One region of the Massilia sp. genome, then DNA from elsewhere that is predicted to be linked to it. Evidence: predicted binding sites of a transcription regulator. Region 1 holds the regulator's gene; the other holds the start of a gene.
The links. The regulator sigma-54, encoded in region 1, starts transcription at its own class of promoters, with help from an activator protein. The targets are predictions, from matches to a motif close to TGGCANGNAANCTGCTTT.
Positions count from the first base shown of each region.

Region 2: ACK4S9_RS07800 (PEP-CTERM sorting domain-containing protein) is a predicted target of sigma-54. The motif match lies at 6,777-6,794, and genes of this name have one in related genera.

Region 1 is NZ_JBKBOV010000021.1:52,327-61,096, forward strand. Features, by position in the region: gene ACK4S9_RS12870 (SIS domain-containing protein) at 1-887, shown strand, start outside; gene ACK4S9_RS12875 (KdsC family phosphatase) at 887-1,417, shown strand; gene lptC (LPS export ABC transporter periplasmic protein LptC) at 1,440-2,048, shown strand; gene lptA (lipopolysaccharide transport periplasmic protein LptA) at 2,086-2,643, shown strand; gene lptB (LPS export ABC transporter ATP-binding protein) at 2,652-3,437, shown strand; gene ACK4S9_RS12895 (RNA polymerase factor sigma-54) at 3,453-4,928, shown strand; gene hpf (ribosome hibernation-promoting factor, HPF/YfiA family) at 4,987-5,340, shown strand; gene ACK4S9_RS12905 (enoyl-CoA hydratase/isomerase family protein) at 5,493-6,578, shown strand; gene rapZ (RNase adapter RapZ) at 6,718-7,596, opposite strand; gene hprK (HPr(Ser) kinase/phosphatase) at 7,634-8,569, opposite strand; gene ACK4S9_RS12920 (PTS sugar transporter subunit IIA) at 8,613-8,770, opposite strand, start outside.
Region 2 is NZ_JBKBOV010000010.1:6,124-14,893, forward strand. Features, by position in the region: gene mnmC (FAD-dependent 5-carboxymethylaminomethyl-2-thiouridine(34) oxidoreductase MnmC) at 1-297, shown strand, start outside; gene ACK4S9_RS07785 (sensor histidine kinase) at 545-1,246, shown strand; gene ACK4S9_RS07790 (tetratricopeptide repeat protein) at 1,243-2,931, shown strand; gene ACK4S9_RS07795 (patatin-like phospholipase family protein) at 3,082-6,324, opposite strand; gene ACK4S9_RS07800 (PEP-CTERM sorting domain-containing protein) at 6,840-7,490, shown strand; gene ACK4S9_RS07805 (PhaM family polyhydroxyalkanoate granule multifunctional regulatory protein) at 7,532-8,245, opposite strand; gene ACK4S9_RS07810 (DUF3108 domain-containing protein) at 8,369-8,770, shown strand, end outside.

The DNA of each region.
Region 1 (8,770 bases):
ACGACAGTTTCGTGCGCGCCGTGCAGCTGCTGTACGGCTGCACCGGGCGCGTGGTCGTCTCCGGCATGGGCAAGTCCGGCCACATCGGCCGCAAGATCGCCGCCACCCTGGCCTCGACTGGCACCCCGGCCATGTTCGTGCACCCGGGCGAAGCCGCGCACGGCGACCTCGGCATGGTGACCGCGCACGACGTGTTCATCGCCATTTCGAATTCCGGCGAATCGTCCGAGCTGCTCGAGATCCTGCCGGCCATCAAGCGCATGGGCACGCCCGTCATCTCCATGACCGGCAAGCCGCATTCGCGCCTGGCCAAGCTGTCCGAGATCCACCTGGACATCTCGGTGGCCAAGGAAGCCTGCACCCTGAATCTCGCCCCGACCACCAGCACCACCGTCACGCTCGCCATGGGCGACGCGCTGGCCGTGGCGCTGCTCGACGCGCGCGGTTTCCGCGAGGAAGACTTCGCCATGTCGCACCCGGGCGGCGCCCTGGGCCGTCGCCTGCTCACCCACGTGCGCGACGTGATGCGCAGCGGCGACGCGGTGCCGAGCGTCTCGCCGGACACCCCGCTCACGCGCGCGCTGCTGGAAATCAGCCAGAAGGGCATGGGCATGACCGCCATCGTCGACGACGAGCGGCGCCCGGTCGGCGTGTTCACCGACGGCGACCTGCGCCGCCTGATCGAGCGCGTGACCGACTTCTCCAACATCCGCATCCGCGACGTGATGCACGCCAACCCGCGCCGCGTCCATCCGGAACAGCTGGCGGTGGATGCCGTCGCCGTCATGGAAGAATTCCGCATCAACCAGATGCTGGTCGTCGACGGCGACGACCGCCTGGTGGGCGCGCTCCACATCCACGACCTGACCCGCGCCAAGGTGATCTGATGACCCCATTAGCATTCATGGAGCGCGCGGCGCGCGTGAAGGTGATGATTTTCGACGTCGACGGCGTGCTCACCGACGGCAGCCTCACCTATGGTCCGGACGGCGAGGTCACCAAGACCTTCAACGTGCTCGACGGCCTCGGCATCCAGCTGCTGAACAAGACCGGCGTGCAGACGGCCATCATCAGCGCGCGCAAGTCGCCGATCGTGGTCAAGCGCGCCGCCGACCTGGGCATCTCGCACGTCTACCAGGGCATCCACGACAAGCGCGTCGGCTTCGCCGAGCTGCTTGCCGCCACCGGCGTGACGCCGGAAGAATGCGGCTACATCGGCGACGACGTGATCGACCTGCCGCTGTTCACCCGCGTCGGCTTCGCCGTCACCGTGCCCTCGGGCCACCCGGAGGTGCAGCACCGCGCGCACTACGTCACCAAGAACGCGGGCGGCCGCGGCGCCGTGCGCGAGGTCTGCGACCTCGTCATGCGCGCGCAGGGCACCTACGAACAGGCGCTGGCGCCGTATTTCGCATAAGGCGGCGGCAAAGAGGCAAGACATGGTCACCTACAAACGCACCGCCCACCGCTGGAAGCTCCTGACGATCATGATGATCGCGACCTTCTGCGCCTTCGGCAGCTTCTGGCTGGTGCAGGTGATGGAGAACGAGGACGGCGGCCGCCTCGGCGGGCCGCAGGACGAGCCGGACTACATCGTCGAGAACTTTTCCTTCGTGCGCATGACGGAAGAGGGCAAGCCGAGCTATGTGGTGTCGGGCAAGCGCCTGGCGCACACGCCGCTGGGCGACGTGTCGCAGGTCGAGGCGCCGGTGATGCAGGGCATCACGCCCGGCCGCCCGCGCATGACCATCGTCGCCAACCGCGCCCAGATCTACCACGAGGAACACCGCGTCGAGCTGCTCGGCAACGTCGACATCCAGCGCCCGGCCACGCCGACCAGCGAAGCACTGCGCGTGCGGACGCAGGCGCTCACCGTGCTGCCCGACGAAGAAATCCTCAAGACCGAGCGGCCGATCGAGATGCGGCTGGGGGCCGCCACCGTGACCGGCACCGGCATGGTGGCCAACAACGCGACCCAGAAGCTGCACCTGGCCAGCCGCGGCCAGATCGTGTATCCGCCACGCGCGCAGCGGCCGCAGGTTCAATGAGCAGCCGCAGCGCGTCAACCCAGGACAAAGCAAGAACATGAAAAAACTCATCGCTGCCGTATTCCTCAGCCTGGCCGCCTTCGGCGCCTCGGCGGAGCGCGCCGATTCGCTCAAGCAGGCCGTGATCAACTTCGATTCGCTCGACGTGGACGAAGTCACGCAGACCCGCATCCTCACCGGCAACGTCGTGCTCACGCGCGGCACCCTGGTGCTGAAATCCGACCGCGCCCTGGTCAAGGAAACGCCGGAAGGCTACATGAGCGTGACCCTCACCGCCAACAACGGCAAGCTGGCGACCTTCCGCCAGAAGCGCGACGGCGGTCCCGACCTGTGGGTCGAGGGCCAGGCCCAGCGCATCGAATACGACGAGCGCGCCGAACTGGTCAGGCTGTTCAGCAACGCCGAAGTGCGCGAACTGGAGAACGGCCGCATGACCAACGAGATCAAGGGTCCCTTCATCTCCTACGACAACCGCCGCGAAGTGGCCCAGGTGCGCAACGATCCGACCGGCACGAGCAAGGTCGGCGGCGGCCGCGGCACCCTGATCATCGCGCCGCGCCGTACCACGGCGCCCGCCGAAGGTAGCAAGCAATGACGGCAGCCATGAGCGCAGGCACGAACGCGGAAGCGGCGACCGCGGTCGAAGGCTGCAGCACCCTGATCGTCAAGGGCCTGCAGAAAAGCTACGGCAAGCGCCTGGTGGTGCGCGACGTGTCGCTGCAGGTGGAATGCGGCGAAGTGGTGGGCCTGCTCGGCCCCAACGGCGCCGGCAAGACCACCTCCTTCTACATGATCGTCGGCCTGGTGCCCTCGGATGCCGGCACCATCGACATCAACGGCACCGACATCTCGAGCCTGCCGATCCACCGGCGCGCGGTGCTGGGCCTGTCCTACCTGCCGCAGGAAGCCTCGGTGTTCCGCAAGCTGACGGTGGAGGAGAACATCCGCGCCGTGCTCGAACTGCAGCGCAACGAGGACGGCAAGGCGCTGGGCAAGGACCAGATCAACGAGCGCCTCGACACCCTGCTGGCCGAACTGCAGATCGAGAAGCTGCGCGAGAACCCGGCGCTGTCGCTGTCGGGCGGCGAGCGGCGCCGCGTCGAGATCGCGCGCGCGCTCGCGACCAATCCGCGTTTCGTGCTGCTCGACGAACCCTTCGCCGGCGTCGATCCGATCGCGGTGATCGAGATCCAGCGCATCGTGCGCTTCCTGAAGGAGCGCAACATCGGCGTCCTGATCACCGACCACAACGTGCGCGAGACGCTCGGCATCTGCGACCGCGCCTACATCATCAACCAGGGCGCCGTGCTGGCCTCGGGCCGCCCTGACGACATCATCGCCAACGAGTCGGTGCGGCGCGTGTATCTCGGCGAGCATTTCAGGATGTAATCAAGAGCACCAGGCATGAAACAGTCCCTGCAGTTACGCACCTCGCAGCACCTGGCGCTCACGCCACAGCTGCAGCAGTCGATCCGCCTGTTGCAGCTGTCCACGCTCGAACTGCACCAGGAGATCGAGCAGATCCTGCACGACAACCCGCTGCTCGAACGGCTCGACGATCCGCTCGACCGTTCGGTGCGGCTGCTGGCCGACGGCGCGATCAATACCGCGCCGGCCAATGGCGACGCGCCGGCCGCGCAGCCGGGTGCGGAGGGACAGGACGGCGCCAAGGGCGAGCACGAAGGCGCGGACGGCGAGGACCACGGCGAGCGGGGCGATGCCGACATGGACTGGGGCGGTGAAGGCGGCGGCGCGCGTAGCGGCGACGACGAGGATGGCCGCCCGCAGCTGGAAGCCGACGGCGTCACGCTGCGCGAACACCTGGCCGAACAGATCCGGCTCACCGGCTGCAGCCTGCGCGACCGCGCGCTGGCCGAGCTGGTGATCGATGCGCTCGACGACAACGGCTACCTGGAAGAGCCGCTCGACGAGATCCATGCGCGCCTGCCGGAAGAACTCGAGATCGAGATGGACGAGCTGCGCTGCGCGCTGGCGCTGGTGCAGAGCCTGGACCCGGTGGGCGTGGGCGCGCGCAGCGCGGCCGAATGCCTGGCCCTGCAGATCCGCGGCATGCCGGGCGTGCCCCTGGTGACGCGGCGCCTCGCCTTGACGATCGTCGAAGGGTACCTGACCTGGTTCGCCCAGCGCGAATACACCAAGCTGAAAAAGGCGCTCGGCTGCGACGACGAAGACCTGCGCGAGGTGCAGGCCGTGGTGCGCCGATGCAATCCGCATCCGGGCGCGGCCTTCGGCTCGGGGGTCTCGGACTACGTGGTGCCGGACGTGATCGTGCGCCGCGCCAAGAACGGCTGGCAGGTAGCGCTGAACCCGGACGTCATGCCCAAGCTGCGCGTCAACTCGCTGTACGCGAACCTGCTCAAGCAGGGCAGGAGCGAGAGCCAGATGGGCGCGCAGCTGCAGGAAGCCAAGTGGCTGATCAAGAACATGCGCCAGCGCTTCGACACGATCCTGCGTGTTGCCGAGGCAATCGTCGAGCGCCAGCGCAACTTTTTCAGCCACGGCGCGGTTGCCATGCGCCCTCTTGTTTTGCGTGAGATAGCTGATACACTAGGCCTACACGAGAGCACGATCTCGCGTGTAACCACTCAGAAATACATGCTGACCCCGCACGGCATGTTCGAGCTGAAGTACTTCTTCGGAAGCCACGTCGCCACCGAAGCGGGGGGAGAAGCCTCCTCGACGGCGATCCGCGCGCTTATTGCGCAATTGACAGGAGCAGAAGACCCTAGGAATCCTCTATCCGACAGCAAGATCGCGGAGATGCTCGGGGAACAAGGTATGGTCATTGCGCGCCGGACGGTTGCCAAATACCGCGAAGCGCTCAAGATTCCGCCCGTCAGCCTCCGCAAATCCCTGTAAAGCACCTGCCCACTCTCACCTTGTGGCGCGGGCAGGGCACCTTCCCAAAGGAGTGTGTATGAACCTCACAATCAGCGGCCACCATCTCGAAGTCACCCCCGCCATCCGTGAATACGTTCAGAATAAGCTCGAGCGCATCACCCGCCATTTCGACCACGTGATCGACACCCACGTGTTCCTCGCCATTGATAACCTCACTGAAAAAGAAAAGCGGCAAAAGGCCGAGATCAACCTCCAGGTATCGGGCAAGATCCTGCACGTCGCAAGCGCGGCCCAGGACATGTACGCGGCCATCGACACGCTGATGGACAGGCTGGACAGGCAGGTTCTGAAACACAAATCCATGCTGCAAAATCATAACCACGTGGCGCACAAGCGCCTTCCGGACAACGGAGAAGCCGCCGCTGCGTAACGCACCGTTTGCGAACCAGCTGTAGCACAACAGCAAGGGCGTCTGAGGGGACGCCCTTTTTGCTTTTGTACAATACCTGTTACTTTTTCCTGCTTCCGTATTTGTACAAATGTTCTGTAGAATGCATGTCTTTTCGACCACAGAACACCATCATGACCGATACCGTCCTGACCCGCGTTGCCAACCGCACCGGCGTCATCACGCTCGACCGGCCGAAAGCCCTGAATTCCCTCTCGCTCGACATGGTGCGCGCCCTGAGCGCCACCCTGCTGCAATGGAAGGACGATGCGGGAATCGACGCGGTGGTCATCACCAGCAGCAGCGAGAAGGCCTTGTGCGCGGGCGGCGACATCCGTTTCTTCCACGAGATGGGGCAGGTCGGCCCGACCGGCGGCAGCGCGCTGCTGGAAGACTTCTTCACCGAAGAGTATGCGCTGAACCACCTCATTCATTTCTACCCGAAGCCGTACATCGCGGTGATGGATGGCGTGGTGATGGGCGGCGGCATGGGCATCGCCCAGGGCGGCCCGGACTGCGGCCTGCGCATCGTGACCGACCGCACCAGGATGGCGATGCCCGAGGTGAACATCGGCCTGTTCCCGGACGTGGGCGGCAGCCACTTCCTGTCGCATGCGCCGGGCCAGCTGGGCCAGTACCTGGGCCTGACCGGCCTGACCATCGGCGCCGCCGATGCGCTCTACGTGGGACTGGCGGACGTGTTCGTGCCGGGCGCGGAGCTGGCTGGATTGCATGCGCTGATCGACACGACCCCGGGCGCCGGCCTGCCGGCGGCGATCCGCGCCTATGCCGCGCAATTCGCGGGCCAGCTGGGCCCCAGCGAATTGCAGCAGCAGCGCGGCGTGGTCGACGCGCACTTCGGCGCGGCCGGCGTGGCATCGATCATGGCTTCGCTGGGACGCGACGAGAACCCGTTCGCGCAGAAGGCCCTGAAGGCGATGCGCCAGCGCTCGCCCTTGATGATGTGCGTGACGCACCAACTGCTGCTGCGCGGGGCTTCGCTGGGCGTGGCGGACTGCCTGCGCATGGAGCGCAACCTGGTGCGCCGCAATTTCGAGCACGGCGAAGTGCTGGAAGGCGTGCGGGCGCTGGTGATCGACAAGGACAACCAGCCGAAGTGGAATCCGCCGGCGCTGGAGGACGTGACGCAGGAGATGGTGGCGCGCTTCTTCGAGCCGGTGTGGCCGGACTACGCGCATCCGCTACGGCATTTGTCCTAAGTTTGCAGCAAGACCGTCGTTCCCGCAAAGGCGGGAACCCAATCTTTCATGAAGAGCGGTCAGCGTTTCTGAGCCTGAATGCGAACAAACCTGGATTCCCGCCTACGCGGGAATGACGGTCTTCAAGCTAACGCTGTAATCAAACCGCCGCATGCGCCGGCTGCTCCCGATGCCGCACCACGACGCGCTCGGTCTGTCCGAAGTACGCCCCCAGCCGCTCCGCCATGTACACCGAGCGGTGCTGCCCGCCGGTACAGCCCACCGCCACGGTGAGGTAGGAGCGGTTGTCGGTTTTGAACGAGGGCAGCCACTTTTCCACGAAGGCGCGGATGTCTTCCAGCATCTCGGTGGCGCTCGGCTGGGCGTCGAGGAAGGCGATCACCGGCGCGTCCTTGCCGGTCAGCGGGCGCAGCGCCAGGTCGTAATAGGGATTGGGAATCGCGCGCACGTCGAACACGAAGTCGGCATCGAGCGGCACGCCCACCTTGAAGGCGAAGGATTCGAAGAACAGGGTCAATGGCGCGTGCTTGAGGTCGGCCAGTTCCCTGACCCAGGCGCGCAGCTTGTTGGCCGACAGTTCCGAGGTGTCGATCACGTGGCCCAGGTTCTCGATCGCCGACAGGCGCTCGCGTTCCTCGGCGATGCATTCGATCAGGGTGCGGCGCGAGGCCGGATTCTCGCCCGGGCGCAGTTCGTGCGACAGCGGGTGGCTGCGGCGGGTCTCGGAGAAGCGCGCCACCAGCGAGTGCGTGCTCGAGGTCAGGAACATCACCTTGACGTTGTGGCCTTCCTCTTTCAGGTGGCGCACGCTCACCGGCAGTTCGACTAGCGATTCGGCACTGCGCGCATCGACCGCGACGGCGATCTTGTCCGTGCCTTTTTCACCGACCGCGTAGACCAGGGCCGGCAGCAGGGCCGGCGGCAGGTTATCGACGCAGTAGTAGCCTGCGTCTTCCATGACATTCAGGGCAACCGACTTGCCCGAGCCGGAAATACCGGTAATGAGGACGATGTGCATGCCCGGGATGATACCCCAAATGGCGAAGCGATCGTACTCAGTCGCCGCTCATGGCCTGTCGCTGGCGCTCCATGAACTCCTGCAGCGTGTCGATGCCGCGCAGCTGCAGGATGGTGTTGCGTACGGCGGCCTCGAGCAGCACCGCGATGTTGCGGCCGGCCGCGACCGGAATCACCACCTTGCGGATCGGCAGGCCCAGCACGTCCTCGGTCGGGTGGTGGAAGGGCAGGCGCTCGACCTCTTCGTCGAGCGCGCCGCGCTTGACGAGGTGGACGATGAGCTTGAGGCGCATCTTGCGGCGCACCGCGGTCTCGCCGAAAATCGCCTTGATGTCCAGCAGGCCCAGGCCGCGCACTTCCAGCAGGTTCTGCAGCAGCGGCGGGCAGCGGCCCTCGATCATGTTCGGCGCGATGCGCGAGAATTCCACCGCGTCGTCGGCTACCAGGCCGTGCGAACGCGAGATCAGTTCCAGGCCCAGCTCGCTCTTGCCCAGGCCCGAGTCGCCGGTGATCAGGACGCCCACGCCCAGCACGTCCATGAACACGCCGTGCATGATGACGCGCTGCGCCAGCTTCTTGGATAAATACACGCGCAGGAAGTCGATCACCTGCGCCGCCGGCAGCGGGGTCGAGAACAGGGGAATGTTCTGGTCGTCGCAGATGGCGAGGATGTCGGGCGGGGTCTCCAGGCCCTGGGCGATGATCAGGGCCGGCGGGCCGCCGCCGATCAGTTCGCCGATCACGTGGGTGCGCGAACTGGACTTCAGGCGGTGGTAATAGTTCAGCTCCTGGTGTCCAAAGACCTGAATCCGGCCCGGGTGAATCAAATTCAGGTGGCCGACCTGGTCGGCGGCCGAGGCCGCGTCGCCCGCGATCTGTCGCTCGCCGCCGGGGAAGCCCGCGAACCAGCCCAACTGGAGGCTGTCGCGGTTGTCATCATACAAACGCTGGATGGTCAGCGGGGTCTGCAGCATGGGCATGTCATCGATCCACGCGGCGAATTGCCGCGTAGACAGTTTAGCCTAAAGCTTGCAGACTGGGCTGCCAGTTGATGATGCGTTCGTGGACAGACTTCGGATCCGGGTCGGTGGCCAGCGCGTTGCGCACGGCTTCGTCCGAGAACAGCTCGGCGATTTCCGACAGGATCTCGAGGTGCTGCTGGGTCACGTGGTCCG
Region 2 (8,770 bases), on a different contig from region 1:
GCCGGCCGCGTGGGTTTCCGCTGCGTAGCCCCGGACCGCCTGCCGCTGGTGGGCCGCCTGCCGGACTTCGCCGCCGCGGGCAGGACCGAACGCCTGCGCGAGGTGCCGCGCCACCCCGGCCTGCACGCGCTGCTCGGCTATGCCTCGCGCGGCCTGATCTGGGCGCCGTTGGCGGCCGAACTGCTGGCGGCCCAGCTCGAGGGCGAGCCGCTGCCGCTGGAAACGGGCCTGGTCGATGCGCTCGATCCGGCGCGCTTCGTGCTGCGTGCGCGCCGCGCCCCGCGCGGACCGGGTTGAGTAGGGTGGACGGCTCGTGAATTGGTCCACTGGACCAATTCACTCCGCGCGTTCAGCCAGCAGATGAAATGACGATGCGTCTGTTTATGCCGGAGTTGAACGCGCGTTCGGCGAAGCCGAACACCCTACGTTATCCATACGCATGCTGTTGCGTTGGCGCAATAAGTTACATTCCGGCAGAAAGTGTCAAATCGCCGGCGGTATAATTGACTTACGGTAATTTTTTAGGCTGGAAGCCGGCCAATCGATGGAAGACCCACACTCACCCCTGTCCATGTTCCTCGCGTCGACCGCGCACGACATGAAGAATTCGATCAGCGTCCTGTCCGGCACGCTCGAGCGCCTGCTTGACGACGCCTCGCCCGAGACCGAGAAGGCCTATCCGCAGATGGCGCAGATGCTGTACCAGACGCGCCGCCTGAACGACAACCTGATGCAGCTGCTGGCGCTGTACAAGCACGTGGGCACGCCGGAATACCCCTTCGACGTGCAGCCGCTCGAGGTCGGCCAGCTGGCCGAGCAGGTGGTCGCCCTCGAACGGGTGCTGCTGGAGTCGCGCGGCATCGCGCTCGAGCTCGACGTCGATCCCGAGCTGGTATGGCACTTCGACGAGGACCTGATCGTCGGCGTGGTCTCGCATGCCGTCAACAATGCGGTGCACTACACGCGCGACCGCATCTTCCTGAGCGCGCGCGAGCGCGATGGCTGGCTCGAGATCCGCGTCGAAGACAATGGCACGGGATTTCCGGCCATGCTGCTCGAGGCCGGGAGCGCGGCCATGAACGGCATGGCCTCCGGCGTCAACTTCCTGACCAACAGCGCCGGCCTGGGCCTGCACTTCTCGCGCGAGGTCGCGCGCATGCACCGGCACCGCGAGCGCAGCGGCGCCGTGCGCCTCGAGAACGGCGGCCGCCTGGGCGGCGGCTGCTTCATCCTGACGCTGCCATGAATGCCGTGATCAACGCCGTGGCGGCGCCGGGCGCCGAGCAGGTGGACTGGGCGTCCAAGACCTATCTCGTGGTCGACGACTTCATCGGCGTGCGCCAGCTGCTGCGCGAAGCGCTGCGCAGCCTGGGCGCGCGCAACATCGACCAGGCCTCCAGCGGCGGCGAGGCCATGGGCCTGCTCAACAAGACGCGCTACGACGTGGTGCTGTGCGACTTCAACCTGGGCGAAGGCAAGAACGGCCAGCAGGTGCTGGAAGAGACGCGCATGCGCAACCTGCTGCTGCCCTCGAGCGTGTTCCTGATGGTGTCGGCCGAGAAGAGCGTCGAGTCGGTGATGGGGGCGGCCGAGCACCAGCCGGACGCCTACCTGGTCAAGCCGATCACCGAAGGCGTGCTGCTCAGCCGCCTGAACCGGGTGTGGCGCAAGAAGCAGGTGTTCAGCCTGATCGACCAGGCCTATGCCGAGAAGGACTACCTGCGCGCCGCCCGCCTGTGCGACGAGCAGATCGCGGTCAACAAGGCGCACGAGATCGACCTGCTGCGCATGAAGGCGCGCCTGATGGAGAAAAGCGGCGAGCCGGCCAAGGCGCGCGAGACCTACGAGCGCGTGCTGGCGCAGCGCGAGTACCAATGGGCGCGCTCCGGCCTGGCCAAGATCCGCATGGCCGACGGCGAGTACGAGCAGGCGCGCCAGATGTTCCAGACCGTGATCGCCGAGAACCGCTATTACATCGATGCCTACGACCAGCTGGCGCTGGCCTGGCAAAAAATGGGCAAGCACGAGGAAGCGCTGAACGTGCTGGAACGCGCGGCCAAGCTCTCGCCCAATTCCGTGCCGCGCCAGCGCAACCTCGGCCAGGCCAGCCTGAAGCTGGGGAACGTCGGCATGGCCGAGAAGGCTTTCCGCAAGTGCATCTCGATCGGCGAGTACTCGATCCGCAAGACGCCCGACGCCTACCTCGGGCTGGCGCGCGTGTGCGGCCTGAAGAACGATCCGAAGGAAGCGCTGCAACTCTTGAGCGCGGCGCAGCGCGAATTCGGCGCCGACCATCCGGACATGGAGCTGCGCGCCAAGATCACCGAAGGCCTGGTGTACCACGAGAGCGGCGACTACCGGCGCGCGCGCAAGGCCGGCGACGAGCTGGAAGCGCTGCTGCAGGCGACCGCGGAGCGTCCCGACGTGCCGACCTGCCTCGAGATGGCGACCCTGCTGTTCGCGGTGGGCGTCAGGGAGGCGCCGGTCGACCTGCTGTGCTACGTGATCCGCAACAACCACGACAACAGCTTCCTGCAGGACGAGGTGCAGCGGATCTTCGAGAAGGCGCGCATGGGGGAAGAAGGCGAAAAGCTGATCCGCGGCGCGCGCAAGGAAGCGATCGACCTGATGAACCAGGGCGTGCTGCTGTGGAAGACCAACAAGCTGGCCGAGGCCGTGGAGTGGATGCGCAATGCCAGGGCAGCGCTGCCGCACAATGTGCGCATCCTGTTCAACTCGGCGCAGATCCTGATCTCGCACATGCGCCAGCGCGGCTACAGCGCCGAGCTGATGGAAGAGGCGCACGGGGTGCTGGCCCACGTGGACCGGGTGCAGCCGGGACAGCAGCGTTTCGCGCAGCTGATGGAGCAGTTGTTGGCGCTGGTGCCGAAGGTGGAGGAGCCTGCGGTTACGGAGGCTTCCGCGGCTTGAGCTAATGGCTGCTTTGCGAACTTGGATCCCGGCCTTCGCCGGGATGACGGGTCATAGGGCGGTGGTACGAATTGTGTTCGTAACCCGCACCCCCGAAACCGTCGTTCCGGCGTAGGCCGGAACCCAATTTCCTGCGCAAACCCGACTCTCTCAGCGCCAGTTCCCCCGCACATCCTCGCAGCGCTGTCCCTGCGCTGCATTGCCGTGCCGCCGCGCCAGCTCGGCGCACAAGACCGCGACGTCGAGCCCGCCGTCGCGGGTGCGCGCCGCCTCCATCGCGCCGTCCAGCGCGCACGCGCCGATGTACTGCCCCAGCGCCCGGTAGCTCTCGAACTGGGTCTCGTCGAACCACTGGTCGACCGAGCTCTCGTGCGGATAGGCCGGGTGCACCTTGCGGTAGTTGAGCAGGTCGGCGTTCTCGCGGCCGACGATGGCGGGCTTGATGTACAGCAGCGTGCCGTCCACGCCGCCCTGGTCCACCTGGCTGTAGCGCACCGTGCCGACCGCGCAGCTGGCGCCGCACAGGCCGCCGTCCAGCTGCGCCAGCCTGGAGACGTCGAGGTCGATGCGCACGTGCAGGTCGGTGCCGACCTTGCGGATCGCATTGCCGAGGTCGGCGAAGGCCAGGGCGCCATCGCTGGCCACGTCCACCGCGATGATCAGGCGGCAGCGCCGCCGCACCAGCTCGTAGATGCCGAGGTTGTCGAAATGACCGCCGTCGGACAGGTAGACGTAGGTGGCGTCGGCATTGGTCAGGCCGAACAGCTCGGCCAGGAGGCTGAACAGGCCGAGACGCGGCGAGGACTGCTGCCAGGCCGCCTTGCGCGGATTCGGGCACCAGCGGCCCAGGCGCACGTTGAACATCGTCATCAGGAAGTTCAGCGGCGGCGAGGAGTGCGCGCCCATGTTCGGGCTGGCCGCCGCGCCGGACACCGCGATCGCCATCCCCAGCCGCACGCCGGCGTCGTCGTCGGCGCCGGCGCCCGAGCGCGAGCCATAGGCGCCGGTGGGGCGGTAGCAGCCGCGCGCGGCATCGCCGCCGGTGGCGCCGGGCACGGCGGCGCTTCCCACCGATCCGGCCGGCAGCTCGAAGCCGCAGTAGCGCGGCGTGAAGGTGAACGAGGCCGCCTTGCGGGTGCGCCAGGCCAGTTCCTCGCCGCCGACCAGGTTGAGCGAGGTGTTGATGATGTGGCAGGGGCGCTGCTGCTTCAGGTCCGCCAGCAGCGGGTCGTCGCCGGGGTCGAAGCCGGTGAAGGGATGGGGCTTGCGCGCGCGGCTGCTGGCGCCGAAGTAGGCGCGCACCAGGCGGTTCCGGTACAGCATGTAGAGCGAGAACTTGTTGATGTCGACGCGCCAGCCGAGCAGCAGCGCGGCGCCCAGCAGGATCGCGAAGGTCCACGCCAGCCGGCTGCCGTCGGTCGCCAGGGTGGCGCTGGCATGGGCGCCATAGATGCAGCTGAGCTTGATCGGCGAGGGGCAGGCAAGCTGCGGCGGCGCCACCACCGCCTGCACCAGCGCGCTCAGGAGGGCGAATACGCCGACCGTAAAGACGTAGGGCGCGAGCCGCGCCGCCAGGTCGAGACGCGCATCGGTGGCGCGAAGGCCGGCGCCGTGGATTCCCGTCTTGCTTCCGCTGCCTGCCTTCAGGCCGAACCAGGTCATGAGCAGCCAGCCGAGCGCGGTGCCGATGTGCGACCACGGCGTGCTGGTGAGCCAGGCCCAGTGCAGCAGCGGCGCCAGGAAGAAGGCCACGCCGAACATGGTGACCCAGGCCAGCGCGAAGATCCAGGCCCAGGCGCCCTGGCGGCTCCACCATTCGCGGCTGGCATCGCTGTACATGCGGCCGATCAGGCCGATCATCAGGGTCATGGTGCCGGCGAACAGTCCCATCATCAGGGGCATGCCGAAAGTGGTCAGGGCGATCGCGTTGTTCAGCACCGGGTGCCGGTTCGGATCGGGCAACAGGGACAGCCCGGCCAGCAGCAGCCCCGTGCCGGTCGCGAGCGCGCCGACGGCGCACAGCAGGTGCACGAAGCCCTCCATGAGTTCGGGTCCGCTCAGGTCGGCCGGCGGGGGATGCGGGTGCAACAGGCGCTGAACCACGGCCAATGCGGTGCCGGCCAGGACCAGCAGCACGCACAGCGCCACCAGGCCGATCAGCAGCCAGGCGCAGGTTTGCTCGGTCATGATCCGGGCCATGGTGTCCGGCGCAAAGGCGCGCGCAGCCGCGCACAGCAGCGCCGCCACCGCCACCAGGGCGGCGCCGCAAAAGGTGTAGCCGGCGCGCCGGTACACACTGGTGCGGTCGTGCGCCAGGTACCAGCCGCAGGCCCACACGAGGAAGTAGGCGACTCCGGGCGCCAGCAGCCAGTACAAGCGCTCCCCGGCCGGGAACGCGCCTCCGGCCCAGAACGGCGCCGCGCCGCCATGCTGCCACAGGCCGACGCTGCCCAGGAAGCCCGCCAGCAGCAGCGGCAGGTTGATCCACCAGAGCACTGCGCCTTGCGACAACGCGAAGCGGCGCTGCCCACGCGAGGAGGACGGCTTGCTGGAGATGCTCAGCGCAATGCAGAACACGGCGAGGAGGAACAGCAGCACTCCCGCCATCCAGGCCAGGTCGGCATACACGGCCCACGGTCCGCCGGAATCGACGATGCGGTGCACGGCCCACACGGCGGCGCGCGGCAGCAGGAGCAGGGCGCACAGCCAGGCCACCAGCATCGTCAGGTTCAGGCCGGTGTTGCGGACGTAGGTGCCGATCAGGGTCCAGGTGTCGGCGCTGAACATGCCGCCGCGCGGCGACAGGTAGTTGCAGTACTGGCGCAGGAAGCGGATCGCCGGCGCTTCGGCGCGGCCGGCTGCATGTGTCCCCGCCGGCGCCAGCATGTCTTCGACCAGGCGCACGTCGCCGCCCTGTTCGTGGATGCACTTGGAGAGCCAGCCGCCGATGAAGCCGCCGCCGGAAACGGTCGACAGGTAGTCGAGGTGGCGCAGCAGCCGCTGCTTGGCCAGCGCCTGCAGCACGCCGAGGCCGAAGGTGGCGCTGCGCACGCCGCCGCCGGACAGCGCCAGCCCGATCATGCCGGCCTTGTGGGCGCGCGCCGCCAGGTCGGCGCCTGGCGCGGCGGAAGGATCGGGATGCAGCAGCTCGAGTTCGTCGCGGAAGACGTCCTGGAAGGTCGCGCCGCTGACCTCGTCGAGGCGCTGCACGGTCGCGTCGTCGAGCACGCCGCGTCCGGCGATGCCCTCGCGCCGGCGGAATTCGACGATGGCTTCGGCCAGCTCGTCCAGCGTGCAGGCATGGGCCGGCGGGCGGCAGCCGGCCGCTTCGAGTTTGCGGCGCAGGTCGGCGATTTGCGCCGGGACCAGGCTGGCTGGGTCGAACGAGGACACGGGCACTCCTCTTGATGACGGACGGGGACGGAAACCGGTCCCGCTGAAGCCAGTTCAGCACGCCAGGAAAGCGGGCGCTACCGAATGGATCAAGGGTATGTGCTCGGTTGAGTCAGTAATCTTGCTTTGCGGTAAAAGCAGCGATGTAGCTGGCTTCGTGAAATTGTGAAAGGCGAGGAGGCATCAGGACAACGAATTTACCTTGTTGGCGTATTGAAATATCGAATTTGTCGATAATATTTACACGAAAACGGGCTGCTTTCCGATATTGCCGTCAAATTCTGGGATTGGCTTCGTCAAATTCATCATTTGAGCCGGGAGTGTTATCTCAATGGAACAGCATCCGTCACTTTGCCGCTTCCATCAAGAGGAAAAGTCGAGGCTCTTTCCAAATTTTATTTAACTTTCATAAAACCGTGCTTAAGTCATTGATTTATAGGACTCTTTATTCTTGGCACATTCATTGCTTTTCGGAGAGATGCTGTTCCCCCTGTCATCATCTGAAAGAGACGAAAATGAAAATCAAACACTTCCTCCTTGGCCTGGCAAGCGCCACCTGCTTCGCAATGCCGGCGTTTGCCGCACCCATCGAGTTCAGGATCAATACCATCGATATCACGCCCGGCTCCGGCTATGGCGCCGGTGTCGGCAACGAGAACACCCTCGACGTCAGATTCGAGGCGGCTGCGGCGCCGAACAGTTTTTCGCTCGACGTGAACGGCGCGCGTACCTTTAGCGTTGGCACCGTCTCCTTGATGGAAGAGTGCATTGATTTCGGCACCGTCTGCAACCGCAACCCGCGCGACGAAACCGATAACCTGAACGTGACCGTTCGCTTCGGCTTTATAAGCCCCTTGACCGGTACCCAACCGTTCATCATGACCGGCACCGCCTACGCCGGCCTCGTCGACGACCCCGACGTCGATTACACCCTCGTCTTCAATCCGGCCGAATTCAGCTTCGGTAACGGCGGCAAATTCAGCTTGGACCTGCTCGACTTGAGCTTCAGTAAAATGCAGTCGAAGGATCTTACCGCGACGATTACGCTCCTGAATGCGCCGCGCGACGAAGGCGGCAGCAACGAGGTGCCGGAGCCAGCCAGCCTGGCACTGATCGGCCTTGGCCTGGCCGGCCTGCGCCTGGGCGCCAAACGCCGCAAGGCTTGATCCTTGTGCAAGCGGCGTGAGGGGCGACGCTGGATTGTCCCTCAGCCCTTGTCGGCCTTGACGCGCGGATTGCGGCCCACCCGGCCCGAGCTTCCCTGGCCGGCGGGCGCCGCCGGTTGCGCGCCGCCGGACACGTCCAGCGGCGAGCCGCCGCGCGCCTTGGGTGCGGCTGGGGGCGGCTTGGCCGCGCCCTCGTTGCCGCCGGCGGGGGATTCCGCGGGCGCGCCGGCGGCCGGCATGGCGCTGCTGACTGCCTGGCGGAATTGATCCTGCAGCAAATTCCACCACGCGACCGCAGCCGGCATGGCGCTATTCGCGGCCTGCTGGCCGGACGGCTCGGCCTGGCCGGACGGGGCGCCGGCCTGTTCGGCCTTCGGTTCCGGCGGCGGGGGCGGTGTCGGGACCCCGGCAGACTGCGCAAAGAATTGCGCGAAAGGCGCCGCCATGGCCGGGTCGCTGCCGGCGCGCTGCATGGCCTGCGCCATGCTATCGCCCATGGCCTTCAGGGTAGCGAGGGTGCCGCGCTGGACTTCGAGCGCCTGGATGCTTCCGCGCAGCATGCCCAGGTTCAGGTTGAGCCAGGATTCGACCGCCTTGAGGTCGGCGATCTTCTTGTCCAGTTCGTCGACGGACAGGCTGGAGCCGGTCATGCCCGGCATGCCGACGCCGGGGATGTTCATGCCTCCCCAGAGGTTTTTCACGAATTCGAGCGTATCGGTCATTCCGGCAGCGTTCGGCATGGGCGGCTTGAGCATCGGTCTTCTCCTTGGTGGAAGCGCCTAGCGTAGCAGATAAATAACACGCGACAAAGCCTGCACGGCAAAGCGCCAATGTGCCGTCCCCCTGCACCCCGGCTGCGCTCAGGCTACACTAGCGGCATGAGTTCCGCTTTCCCCCCTCAGCGGCTGCGCGCCCTGGTGCTGGGCACGCTCATCGTGCTGCTGCACTGGCTGGTGCTGGGCTGGCTCACCGCGGGCACGCAGGGCATCGCGCTGCCGGGGCGCGAGGGTGAAGCCCCGGTGAGCCTGGCGACGCTGCTGCCGCCGGCGCCGTTCGAAGCGCCGGCGACCGAACCCGTGCCGCCGCCGGCGCCGAAGCTGGTGCAGCCGCCGCTGCCGGACTTCGTGCCGCTGCCCACGATCGCGGTGTCGGAGGAGGCGGTAGGGGAAGCGGTGTCCCCCGGTCCGCCGGCGCGGACGACCACGTTGCCCGCCGAGCCGGCTCCGGCAGCGCAGCCGGCGGCCGCCGCCGAAGCCGCCCCGGCCGAGCCCGACCCCGGC